Regions from separate parts of the Enterobacter roggenkampii genome, predicted to be linked through region 3. Evidence: predicted binding sites of a transcription regulator. Region 3 holds the regulator's gene; each other region holds the start of a gene.
What was found. Region 3 encodes PhoB, which activates phosphate uptake and scavenging genes when phosphate is short. Its sites were predicted from a motif close to CTGTCATAAAACTGNCNNAT; they were not measured.
Positions count from the first base shown of each region.

Region 1: glpT (glycerol-3-phosphate transporter) is a predicted target of PhoB. The motif match lies at 2,406-2,425, and genes of this name have one in related genera.
Region 2: BFV67_RS02780 (esterase-like activity of phytase family protein) is a predicted target of PhoB. The motif match lies at 2,420-2,439, and genes of this name have one in related genera.

Region 1 is NZ_CP017184.1:3,233,263-3,237,484, forward strand. It holds gene glpQ (glycerophosphodiester phosphodiesterase) at 1-933, opposite strand, end outside; gene glpT (glycerol-3-phosphate transporter) at 945-2,297, opposite strand; gene glpA (anaerobic glycerol-3-phosphate dehydrogenase subunit A) at 2,549-4,177, shown strand; gene glpB (glycerol-3-phosphate dehydrogenase subunit GlpB) at 4,167-4,222, shown strand, end outside.
Region 2 is NZ_CP017184.1:600,286-604,507, forward strand. It holds gene BFV67_RS02765 (NAD-dependent succinate-semialdehyde dehydrogenase) at 1-1,162, shown strand, start outside; gene BFV67_RS02770 (hypothetical protein) at 1,208-1,528, opposite strand; gene BFV67_RS02775 (YfaZ family outer membrane protein) at 1,528-2,073, opposite strand; gene BFV67_RS02780 (esterase-like activity of phytase family protein) at 2,485-3,843, shown strand; gene yjiA (GTPase) at 3,913-4,222, opposite strand, start outside.
Region 3 is NZ_CP017184.1:974,617-978,838, reverse strand. It holds gene brnQ (branched-chain amino acid transporter carrier protein BrnQ) at 1-531, opposite strand, end outside; gene phoR (phosphate regulon sensor histidine kinase PhoR) at 941-2,236, opposite strand; gene phoB (phosphate response regulator transcription factor PhoB) at 2,258-2,947, opposite strand; gene sbcD (exonuclease subunit SbcD) at 3,135-4,222, shown strand, end outside.

The DNA of each region.
Region 1 (4,222 bases), 2.3 Mb from region 3:
TGCACGCACGGTGTACGGATGCACCTGCATCTTGCTGGCATGCGCCTCTTTCACCATCGCCGTCAGCTTCACGTGTCCCGGCGTTGAGCCTTCCGCCACCAGCATGTGGTAATCCGGCCCGATGCCGTCGGCATACTGCGCAATCTGCTTCATCGCACCCGGCTTAAACATCCAGTCGTAGCTGTAGTTCACCCACTTGCCGTCCGGCTGCTTCTCCTGGGTTTCATTCCAGTCGGTATAGGCGATCAGCTGCACCAGATTGAGGTTCATGCCCATCTTCGGCTCCAGCTCGGTTTTGATACGCTTCAACTCGGCGGCGTCAAAACACTGCAGGTAGACTTTGTCCTGCTTGCTGGTGTAGCCGTACTGTTTGAGCACCTCCAGCGTCTTCGCGGCAATGTCTTTCCCTTCCTGGTGGTGGAACCACGGCGCCTTGATTTCCGGGTAGATGCCGATGTTTTTACCGGTGGAGTGGTTCAGTCCCTGAACAAACTCAATCTCTTCCTGGAAGGTATGGATCCGGAAGTCAGATTTGCCCATCGGGAAACGTCCCGGATAGACCTGCACCTTCTTGCCGTTTTCAATCTCGAAGCCTTCGGTGAACTTCAGGGAGCGGATCTCCGCCAGCGTGAAGTCAATGGCGTAGAAGCGGCCATCTTTGCGGGCGCGATCCGGGAAACGCTCTGCCACGTCCGTCACGCGGTCAAGATAATGGTCGTGCAGGACGACCAGCTGGTCGTCCTTCGTCATCACCAGATCCTGCTCCAGATAATCCGCGCCTTGCGCATAGGCCATCGCTTTCGCCGGGAGCGTATGCTCCGGCAGATAGCCGCTGGCACCGCGGTGGGCAATAACGATTTTATCCGCCGCCAGCGCGGAGCCTGTCATCAGGCCCGCCAGCAGCAGGCCGGTTGCTAACTGAGTTAATTTCATCGCAAAGCTCCTTATTGACGACGCGCCAGCACTTCCGCGTGGTGACGTTTTTCCCCGATCATCACAACAATCAGCAGCAGTACCGCCAGCACGCTTCCGCCGATCATCACCATAAAGCCGCCGTCCCAGCCGAAGAAGTCAACGGTATAGCCCACGATGGCGCTCGCCGCGACCGAACCGCCGAGGTAGCCGAACAGGCCGGTAAAGCCCGCCGCCGTTCCCGCCGCTTTCTTCGGCGCCAGCTCCAGCGCGTGAAGACCGATCAGCATCACCGGACCGTAAATCAGGAAGCCGATGACGATCATACAGGCCATATCCACACCCGGATTTCCCGGCGGGTTGAGCCAGTACACTACCGTTGCGATAGTCACCAGGGTCATAAAGAAGACGCCCGTCGCACCGCGGTTGCCCTTAAACACCTTGTCCGACATCCAGCCGCAAATCAGGGTGCCCGGGATACCGGCGTATTCATACAGGAAGTACGCCCAGGAGGATTTATCCAGCGCGAAGTGCTTCACCTCTTTCAGGTAGGTCGGGGACCAGTCCAGAATGCCGTAGCGCAGGAGATAAACGAACACGTTGGCGACCGCGATGTACCACAGCAGCTTGTTCGGCAGGACGTACTTCATGAAGATTTGCTTCGCGGTCAGCTCTTCTTCGTGCTTCTCGCTGTAATCATCCGGATAGTCATTTTTGTACTCTTCAATCGGCGGCAGGCCGCAGGACTGCGGCGTATCGCGCATCAGGGCGAAAGCAATAATCGCCACCAGAATGGCACCAAAGGCAGGCATGTAGAGCGCCGCGTGCCAGTCGTTGAACCAGGCCATCCCCAGCAGGAACAGCAGCGGCGGAATACCGCCGCCCACGTTATGGGCGCAGTTCCACACCGACACGATGCCGCCGCGCTCTTTCTGCGACCACCAGTGCACCATGGTGCGTCCGCATGGCGGCCACCCCATTCCCTGGAACCAGCCGCAGAGAAACAGCAGCACGAACATGATGGCAATGCTGGAGGTTGCCCATGGCACAAAGCCCATAAACAGCATCACCGCTGCCGCCAGGATCAGACCGGCAGGCAGGAACACGCGCGGATTCGAGCGATCCGACACGGAACCCATGATGAATTTGGAAAAACCGTAGGCGATGGATATCCCCGACAGCGCGAACCCCAGATCGCCGCGGGAGAAGCCCTGCTCCACCAGATACGGCATGGCGAGCGCGAAGTTTTTACGTACAAGGTAGTACGCCGCATACCCGAAGAAGATCCCCAGGAAGATTTGCCAACGCAGACGGCGATAGAGCGGATCTATTTCTGCCTCTGGCAGACGCGCCCTGTGGGGCGCAGGTTTGAAGATACTGAGCATAACAGCCTCCGTGGCCTTGAAATGAATGAGCAGGTGGCTCGCACCTGAATTCCAGAGGCGGGGATGTTAAGAAATCACGGTGATTGTTACTGTGAATCAACGCACAGATTGTTACAGAAATATGACAGAATGCGCAAAAAAGCGCATGAAATCACGTTTCACTTTCGAATTCCGCGCGTTTATGTTCGAAATCAAACAAACCACAAAATTACTATGGCTAAATGATAAAAAACGAACATAGAGGGTAAACAATGACCAGTCACGATCCTCGTTATAGTGATGTGATAATCATTGGTGGTGGCGCAACCGGCGCCGGGATCGCGCGCGATTGCGCCCTTCGCGGCTTAAGCGTTACGCTTCTGGAACGCCATGATATCGCCACGGGCGCAACCGGACGGAACCACGGCCTGCTGCACAGCGGCGCCCGGTATGCGGTCACCGACGCGGAATCCGCGCGCGAATGTATTGCTGAAAACCAGATCCTCAAGCGTATCGCACGCCACTGCATTGAGCCGACCGACGGCCTCTTTATTACCCTTCCCGAAGATGACCTCGCCTTTCAGGACACCTTTATTACCGCCTGCACTGCCGCGGGCATTCAGGCGGAGGCCATGGATCCGGCGCTGGCGCGGCGGCTGGAACCGTCGGTTAACCCGGCGCTTATTGGCGCGGTGAAAGTCCCTGACGGTACCGTCGATCCGTTCCGCCTGACCGCCGCCAATATGCTGGACGCCCGTGAGCATGGCGCACGCATTCTGACCGGACATGAAGTGACCGGGCTTATTCGCGAAGGTCATCGCATCTGTGGGGTGCGGGTGTTTGATACGCAGTACAACGAGCACGGCGAGCTGTATGCCGCCGTAGTGGTTAACGCGGCGGGGATCTGGGGCCAGCGTATAGCGGAATACGCTGACCTGTCGGTGCGCATGTTCCCGGCGAAAGGCTCGCTGCTGATCCTCGACCACCGCATCAACAACCACGTGATTAACCGCTGCCGCAAGCCGTCTGACGCCGATATCCTCGTTCCGGGCGACACCATTTCGTTAATCGGGACGACTTCAACGCACGTGGACTACAGCGAGATTGATTACAACCGCGTCACCGCTGAAGAGGTTGATATCCTGCTGCGGGAAGGGGAAAAACTGGCCCCGGTAATGGCGCAGACGCGGATTCTGCGCGCCTACGCGGGCGTGCGTCCGCTGGTCGCCAGCGACAACGACCCGAGCGGACGGAACGTCAGCCGGGGCATCGTGCTGCTCGATCACGCCGCGCGCGACGGCATGGACGGGTTTATCACCATCACCGGCGGCAAGCTGATGACCTATCGCCTGATGGCCGAGTGGGCGACCGATGCCGTCTGCCGCAAGCTCGGAAATACCGAGCCGTGCGTCACGGCAGAACAGCCGCTGCCGGGATCGCGGCAGTCCACCGAAAAAACGCTGCAGAAAATCATCTCCCTGCCCGCGCCGCTGCGCGGGTCCGCGGTATACCGCCACGGCGACAGAACGCCACCGTGGCTTGGTGAAGGAAGATTGAGCCGCAGCCTGGTGTGCGAGTGCGAAGCCGTGACGGCCGGTGAGGTGCAGTACGCGGTGGAGAACCTGACGGTCAACAGCCTGCTCGATCTCCGCCGCCGCACCCGCGTCGGAATGGGCACCTGTCAGGGCGAGCTGTGCGCCTGCCGTGCTGCGGGGCTGCTGCAGCGCTTTCATACCACCACCGCCACCCAGTCGCTCGATCAGCTCAGCGCGTTTTTAAACGAGCGCTGGAAAGGCATTCAGCCTGTCGCCTGGGGCGATGCCCTGCGTGAAAGTGAATTTACCCGCTGGGTCTACCAGGGGCTTTGCGGTCTGGAGAAGGAGCAACACGATGAAATTTGATACCGTGATTGTCGGCGGCGGGCTGGCGGGCCTGCTCTGCGGCAT
Region 2 (4,222 bases), 370 kb from region 3:
CAGTCAGGAGATGGGCAAGCTCATCGAACAGAGCCGCGGCGAGGTGAAGCTGTGCGCGCAGATCGCCCGCTACTACGCCGACAACGCGAAGCAGTTCCTGGCCCCGGTGAAGTATCAATCCGAACTCGGGGAAGCGTGGGTGGAGCATCACCCCATCGGCGTGCTGATGGCCGTTGAGCCGTGGAACTTCCCGTATTACCAGCTGATGCGCGTCCTGGCACCAAACCTGGCGGCGGGCAACCCGGTGATCGCCAAGCATGCCAGCATCGTGCCGCACTGCGCCGAGACCTTTGCCCACCTGGTCCGCGAGGCGGGCGCGCCGGAAGGTGCATGGACTAACCTGTTTATTTCGTCCGAGCAGGTGGCAAACATCATTGCCGACGATCGCGTGCAGGGTGCAGCGCTGACCGGCTCTGAAAAAGCCGGCAGCGTGGTGGCCGCGCAGGCGGCGAAGCACATCAAGAAATCCACCCTTGAACTGGGCGGTAACGACGTGTTCGTGGTGCTGGACGATGCGGACCTGGACAAAGCCGTCAAGATTGGCGTGAATGCGCGGCTCAACAACGCCGGGCAGGTCTGTACCGCGGCGAAGCGCTTTATCCTGCATGAAAAGATTGCCGACACCTTCCTGAGCAAATTCACCGAGGCATTTAAGCAGGTGAAGATTGGCGATCCGCTCGACGAAAGCACCACGCTGGGGCCGCTGTCGTCGAAAGATGCGCTGGAAACGCTGACCAAACAGGTCAACGAGGCGGTGAAAAACGGCGCGACGCTGCACTATGGCGGCAAGCCGGTGCAGCGTGAGGGGAGCTTCTTCGAACCGACGATCCTGACGAATATCTCGCGCGACAACCCGGCGTACTTTGAAGAGTTCTTCGGCCCGGTGGCGCAGATGTACGTGGTAAAAAACGATGACGAGGCGGTCGCGCTGGCGAACGACTCACACTACGGCCTGGGTGGGGCGGTATTCAGCCAGAATATCGAGCGCGCGAAGAAGATGGCGTCGCGGATCGAGACCGGGATGGTGTATATCAACTGGCTCACCGATACCGCGCCAGAGCTGCCGTTCGGCGGCGTGAAGCGCTCCGGTTACGGACGCGAGCTGTCGGATCTGGGGATCAAAGAGTTTGTGAACCAGAAGCTGGTGGTGGTGCGTCAGTAAGAGGCCATAAAAAAAACCTGCCAACCGGCAGGTTTTTTTATGGAGTTATTGCACTTCGATCTTGTCCCAGCCGCTTTTGAACATGCAGCTGTCAACCAGCGTATCCCGGCGATATTCATTCGCGTCTTCAACCGTGTAGCTCGTGGAAATATCCTTTTTCTTTTTCGATTTGTCCGTTTTTTCCGAGCTCGAACCGGTCACCACGTTATCCGGGGGAAGATCGATCAGCGCCTGCGCTTCGCATTCCGTGAGCTTTTTATTCATTTCCGCATCGCTGACGCCCGGTTTCACCCATTTGTACTGGACGCAGCCGGTGAGCATCAGCGTGAGGCTCAGAACGCAAAGCGCGGTCATGCGGTGTTTCATCAGAAGGTGACTCCACCGCCTACATATGCGCCGTCAATCAGCGTGTGGCCAGGGCGGCCGTCCTTGCCATCAACGCTCACGTGGCGGTAACCCACTTTCAGGGTCACAGGCGTAATCGGCGTCCAGCTTACGCCGCCGTTGGCTTCCACGTAGTTTTTCACGCTGTTGTTCAGCCCTTCTGGCGCCACGTAGCCTTCACCGTACACGTGGATGCTGTCGGTCAGGGCAACGTTCACACCGCCGCCGATCGGGAACGCCACGCCGTTATCGCCTTTCTTCGGGCCGATGTAGATGGCTTTGGCACCCGCATTCAGCATTACCGGGCCCACTTCCAGGTTGTAGCCTGCGCCCACGCCGCCGGTCTGGGTACCGTCATCGGTGTTTTTAAGCCAGTTGCTTTCGGCATACAGGCCGGATGAGGATTTCCCCATCTCGAGGTTGAGGTTGGTAAAGTTTTTACCCTGCTCAATGCTGCCGCCCATTGCCAGAGCGGAACCCGAGAGGGCGGTCAGAGCAGAAAGAAGAAGGATATTCAGTTTTTTCATGTTTTATGCCTCGTCATTAAATTCATCTGGGGGCACCTTAACAAGCGATGTTTATGACTGCAAATGTGATGAAGGTCGCTGTTTTATGCTGATATTGTTAACTTTTTTATTTGAAATGTTGCATCGATGTTTGATTGTCGAGGTGTCAACGCGTGATGTTCGGACGTTTAGGCACCGTTTAATTTTTTGACTAAACATAAACTGAACGAGGAAGGGATAGTGATTAGAGGTGAATTAATTGGGTTTCTAATAATTTCCAGAAGTATTTCAGATGTCACATAATACAACACAACCTTACATTTCTGGGCAATGAATATACGTTCACCCGCGCACGTCGGTTGCCTTTCTATGTCATTTTTCTGACACGTTTATTCTTTACGTTGTTGGCTTCACTCACTGGACACTAACAATATGAAAAGAAAAATTATTCCTGTGCTTATCGGTTGTGCGCTCTCTTTCTCTGGCCTGGCTGCGCAGCCTACCGCTGAGCGCTATATCGTCAGCTTCCCTGACGGCTCCCATGTGAAATACAGCGGCGCGTTTGCCGATGCGTTCCCGAACGGGCTTCCGGTGGGGATTGGCTCTGGCCTGCTGTTTACGGGCAAGCAGGGCGATGCCCTGACGTTTGCGACCGTGACCGATCGCGGTCCCAACGCCGATGCGCCAAAAATGGGTAAAAACGAAGCCAAAATCTTTGTTACGCCGGATTTCGCGCCGCTCCTGATGACCATCCGCGTCCAGAACGGCAAAGCGGAGGCGGTTGATGCCCGCCCGCTGCATGACGATAAAGGCGAGATTAACGGTCTCCCGCTGCAAAGCGGCGTGATTGGCTCCACCAATGAAGTGGCGTTCAGCGACACCCTCAAGGTCCTGAAAGGTGATAACCGCGGACTGGATACGGAAGGCATCACGCCGGACGGCAAAGGCGGCTACTGGCTGTGCGACGAGTACGGCCCGTTCCTGATTAACGTCGACAGCAAAGGGAAAATCCTCGCGATCCACGGGCCGCAGGCCGCGGAAGGGGAAAAATCTATCGCGGGCGGTCTGCCAAACATCATCAAATGGCGCCAGCCCAACCGGGGCTTTGAAGGCCTGACCCGGATGCCGGACGGGCGGATTATCGCCGCCGTGCAAAGCACGCTGGACATCGACGGGAAGAGCAAAAAGCAGGCGCTGTTCACCCGTCTGGTGAGCTTCGACCCGGCGACCGGCAAAACCGCGATGTACGGTTACCCTATCGACAGCGCGGCCTACGACAAAAACAGCGATGCCAAAATCGGCGACATCGTGGCGCTCGATAATCAGCACATCCTGCTGATTGAGCAGGGAAGCGATAAAAACGACGGGATGCGCAACCTGATTTACAAGGTGGATCTCAGCAAGGCGAGCGATCTTTCCGCCTTCGACAAGCCGGGCGAGTACCCGGAGTTTGATGATGAGAAAACCCTGGCGCAGCGCGGCATTAGCCTTGCGGCAAAAACGCAGGTGGTCGATCTTCGCGCGCTGGGCTGGCAGCAGGAGAAGGCTGAAGGACTGGCGCTGATCGACAGCAAAACGCTTGCGGTGGCGAACGATAACGATTTTGGCGTGAAGGTCGCGATGCAAAACCCGGTCGAGGGCAAGAAGCTTAAGGATTACCGGGTGAACGCGGAAGGCAAGCTGACGCTGGAGGATAAACCGGTGGAAACCACGCTCAGCGTGAAGCCGCTGAAGAAGCCGGAGTCCGACAGCGAGCTCTGGATTGTGACGCTGCCGGAGGCGGTGAAATAAGTTTACCGCTCACCGCTCTCCCCACAGGGGAGAGGGGGATTGTTCGGAGCGCATAGTTAAGCGGGGAGGCTATTTCTTCAGACCCGCAAACGCCGCCCGAATCTCCTCTTCCGGCAACTGGATACCAATAAACACCATCACGCTGTGCGGCGCTTCATCGCCCCACGGTCGGTCCCAGTCGGCGCTGTACAGGCGCTGCACGCCCTGGAACAGCAGGCGGTTCGGCTCGCCGTCAATCCACAGCATGCCTTTGTAGCGCAGCAGCCTGTCGGCAAACGACAGCAGCAGGTTCTCCATCACGCGGGAGACCTCGCTGATATCCACCGGGTAATCCAGCTCCACCACAATCGACGCCACGTCGTTTTGCTTGTCTCCCATA
Region 3 (4,222 bases):
CGCGTCGCTAATCGGGCCTGCAGGCCAGACGATAGCCGCCACCGCCAGAACAATCAGCGCCACAATTTTCAGCGGAGCCAGGAAGTTACCCACGGTATCCAGCAGCTTGCCCGGATAGAGGGAAACCAGAATCACGATAGCGAAGTAGATCAGGCTGTAGATGAACAGCGGCATCGCGCCGTCACCGGTCAGCGGAGCAATACCCACTTCAAAGGAAACGGTCGCGGTACGCGGGGTGGCAAACAGCGGACCCACGGCCAGATAGCATACGGTTGCCAGCAGAACGCCCGCCACTTTGCCAATCGGGGTGCTGAGGCTATCCACACCGCCGCCGACTTTCGCCAGCGCGATGACGGTCAGCACCGGCAGACCCACGGCAGTAATCAGGAAACCAAACGCGGCGGTCCAGACGTGTTCACCCGCCTGTAAGCCAACCATTGGAGGGAAAATGATGTTGCCTGCGCCAACGAACAGCGCAAATGTCATAAAGCCCAGCGCGATGATGTCACGCGATTTTAAGTGATGGGTCATAAAACCTTACTGCCTGTGGATGTGGTGTTGAAAACATTGAGATTTTCGCTGCCCCTGACGGGACGATACAGCCGAAAATTTGCTCAATTTTAGCGGGATATGCTCCCGTCCTGGCGTGGAGAAGAATAGTTTTTCGATTTACCACGCAAATACAGTCGGTCTGACAGTATCTGGGGGGCAATTTAAACGCTTATAACGTTTAAAGGCAAGGTGGGATCGTAAAACCAGAACAATATGCCAGCATGAAAATACACTCCAGCACAATACGCTAATTATAAGAAAAACCCATGGCTAATCATGCGAACAAAAAACAGCCAGCCGTATAAAATTCACACGCGTTTCGCTTGACTGCAAAGCAAACGGGCCAGCGATGGCTGACCCGTGGAAAGGTAAAATGACACACCTGCCGTCAGGCGATCTTTTTGGCAATTAATCGTTCCGGGATCACGAAGCTGAAGCGGGTTCCTTTACCCAGGGTACTCTGAATATCGAGACGGCTTTCATGGTGATTCACCGCGTGTTTCACAATCGCCAGCCCCAGGCCGCTTCCGCCCGTCTGCCGCGATCGCGCTTTATCCACGCGATAGAAGCGCTCGGTCAGACGCGGAATATGCTCCGGCGCGATCCCCGGCCCGTTGTCCTCCACGCTAAACTCGGCCCCCGTTGGGATATGCTGCCAGCGCACCACGATCTCCGTTCCTTCCGGCGTATGGTTTACCGCGTTATACACCAGGTTTGAGATAGCGCTACGCAGTTCATCTTCGCTGCCCAGCACCTTAAGCGTGTTGTCGACCTCAAAGGTCAGGTGATGCTTTTTGTGGCTTAACGTCTGCGCTTCACGCTCCACGACCCGCAGCATCATCGGCACATCGATGGTGTCATTCAGCGCGAGCGTGGGTGCCGCTTCAATCTTCGAGAGCGTCAGCAGCTGCTTCACCAGGCCTTCCATCCGGTGCGTTTGCTCGCGCATGGTGTGCAGCGCTTTTTCACGCGGCGCACCTTCCAGCGTTTGCTCCTGCATCATCTCCAGGTAGCCTTGAAGCACGGTCAGCGGGGTACGCAATTCGTGACTGACGTTGGCGAAGAAGTTGCGGCGCGCCCCTTCCAGCTGGTGCATCTGGGTGACATCGCGCGCCACCATCAGCCACTGCTTATCGCTGTAGGGCATCACGCGGATCTCCAGATGGCGACCGTTATTGAGCTTGAGATTGTGCGGACGGGTAAAATCACGCTTTTTCAGGTACAGCGTAAACTCGGGATAACGCAGAAGGTTGAGGATATTCTGGCCATTATCGTCCGGCCAGCGCAGGCCCAGCAGCTGCTGCGCCAGGCCGTTACACCAGAAGATCGTCCCTTCTTCGGTGGTCAGAATGACCGCATCCGGTAGCGACTCCGCACCGCTGCGAAAACGCTTAATCAGGCTTCCCAGCTCGCGGCGGCGCTTTTTATTTCGCATCTGCATCTGGTGCAGACCGTACAGCAGCGGCTCCCAGCTGCCGCTTCCGGGCGGCGGCGTCATGCTTCGGTCAACCCACAGCCACCAGGAGAGGCGCAGCAGGTTCCAGAAATGCCAGATCAGCAGCCCGGTGACCGACGCCAGCAGAAACCACGGCAGATGTCCAAGAAAGGCCCCCAGAATGAAGGCCGGAATACAGCATAAGATCAGTTCAAAGACGAGCCTTTTCCATGACAGACGTTCCAGCACGCGTCACACTCCTGTCATTGTTCAGAAACGGGTAGAAAAACGATAACCCGTGCCGCGGACCGTCTGCACCATGCGATCGTGGCCGCTCAGTTCCAGCGCTTTTCGCAGGCGGCGGATATGTACGTCAACCGTCCGGTCTTCGACATACACGTTAGTTCCCCAGACGTTATTCAGCAACTGCTCGCGGCTGTACACGCGTTCCGGGTGGGTCATAAAGAAGTGCAGAAGTTTAAATTCGGTAGGCCCCATGTCGAGGGGATTTTCACCGGTCATCACGCGGTGAGAAGTCGGATCAAGGCTCAGCCCCTGCATCTCAATCACCTCTTCCACCGCCATCGGCGAAATACGGCGCATCACGGCTTTAATGCGGGCCACCAGCTCTTTGGGGGAGAACGGTTTGGTAATGTAATCGTCCGCGCCGGTCTCCAGACCGCGCACACGATCCTCTTCTTCTCCGCGCGCCGTAAGCATCACAACCGGGATGTCGCGGGTCAGCGCTTCACGCTTCAGGTGTTTGATAAACTGCAGTCCGGAGCCGCCGGGCAGCATCCAGTCCAGCAGAATCAGATCGGGCCAGGGTTCATTCAGCTGGTTCACTGCGCTGTCATAATCTTCCGCTTCAACCGGCTGGAAGCCGTTTTGCTCGAGCACGAAGCACACCATTTCACGAATTGGAGCTTCATCTTCTACGACCAGAATACGTCTCGCCATACTTTGCCCTGTCTTATCTTATTTACGTTACAAGTTTGTAATTCGGCGCCATTATGCGTCAGATTTATGACAGATTTATGAAAAACAGTACCACTATAAATGGCAAACTGTTGTTTTATTACAGCGGTTATTTTCCCTTCTCTGAACGTTTATAATCCTGCTTTCTCTTTTTTGCCACGGATCAGCTATGCGCATACTTCACACCTCGGACTGGCATCTGGGTCAAAATTTTTACAGCAAAAGCCGTGCGGCTGAACATGAAGCGTTCCTGAACTGGCTGCTGGAAACGGCCCGGACGCATGAGGTGGACGCGATTATCGTGGCGGGAGATATTTTTGATACCGGCTCGCCGCCGAGCTATGCGCGTGAGCTGTACAACCGCTTCGTGGTGAATCTGCAGCAAACCGGCTGTCATCTGGTGATTGTCGCCGGCAACCATGATTCCGTCGCGACGCTTAACGAATCCCGCGACATCCTGGCGTTTCTCAATACCACCGTCGTCGCCAGCGCCGGGCACGCCCCGCAGATCCTGAAAAAGCGCGACGGGTCGCCCGGGGCGGTACTGTGTCCGATTCCCTTTTTGCGTCCGCGCGACATCGTGCAAAGCCAGGCGGGGCTGTCGGGCGCGGAAAAGCAGCAGCATTTGTTACAGGCGATCGCCGACTATTACCGCCAGCAGCACGCCGAAGCCTGTGCCCTGCGCGGTGACCAGCCGATTCCGGTGATTGCGACCGGGCACCTCACCACCGTCGGGGCCAGTAAAAGTGACGCCGTGCGTGACATCTATATCGGCACGCTGGATGCCTTTCCGGCGCAGCACTTCCCGCCAGCCGACTACATTGCGCTCGGACACATCCACCGGGCGCAGATCGTCGGCGGCTGCGAGCACATCCGCTACTGCGGCTCGCCCCTTTCGCTCAGCTTTGACGAAACGGGCAAAGCCAAATCCGTACATCTGGTGACCTTCTCCGACGGAAAACTCAGCGCCGTCGACACGCTGGAGGTGCCCGTTACCCAGCCACTGGCGGTGCTGAAAGGCGATCTCGATGCCATCACCGCCCAGCTGGAGCAGTGGCGCGGCGTCGAGCAAGATCCCCCCATCTGGCTGGACATCGAAATCACCACCGACGACTACCTGCACGATATGCAGCGGAAAATCCAGGCGCTGACCGAAGACCTGCCGGTAGAGGTCTTGCTGGTGCGCCGCAGCCGCGAGCAGCGCGAGAAAATTCTGCTAAGCGCTCAACGCGAAACGCTCAGTGAACTGGGGGTCGA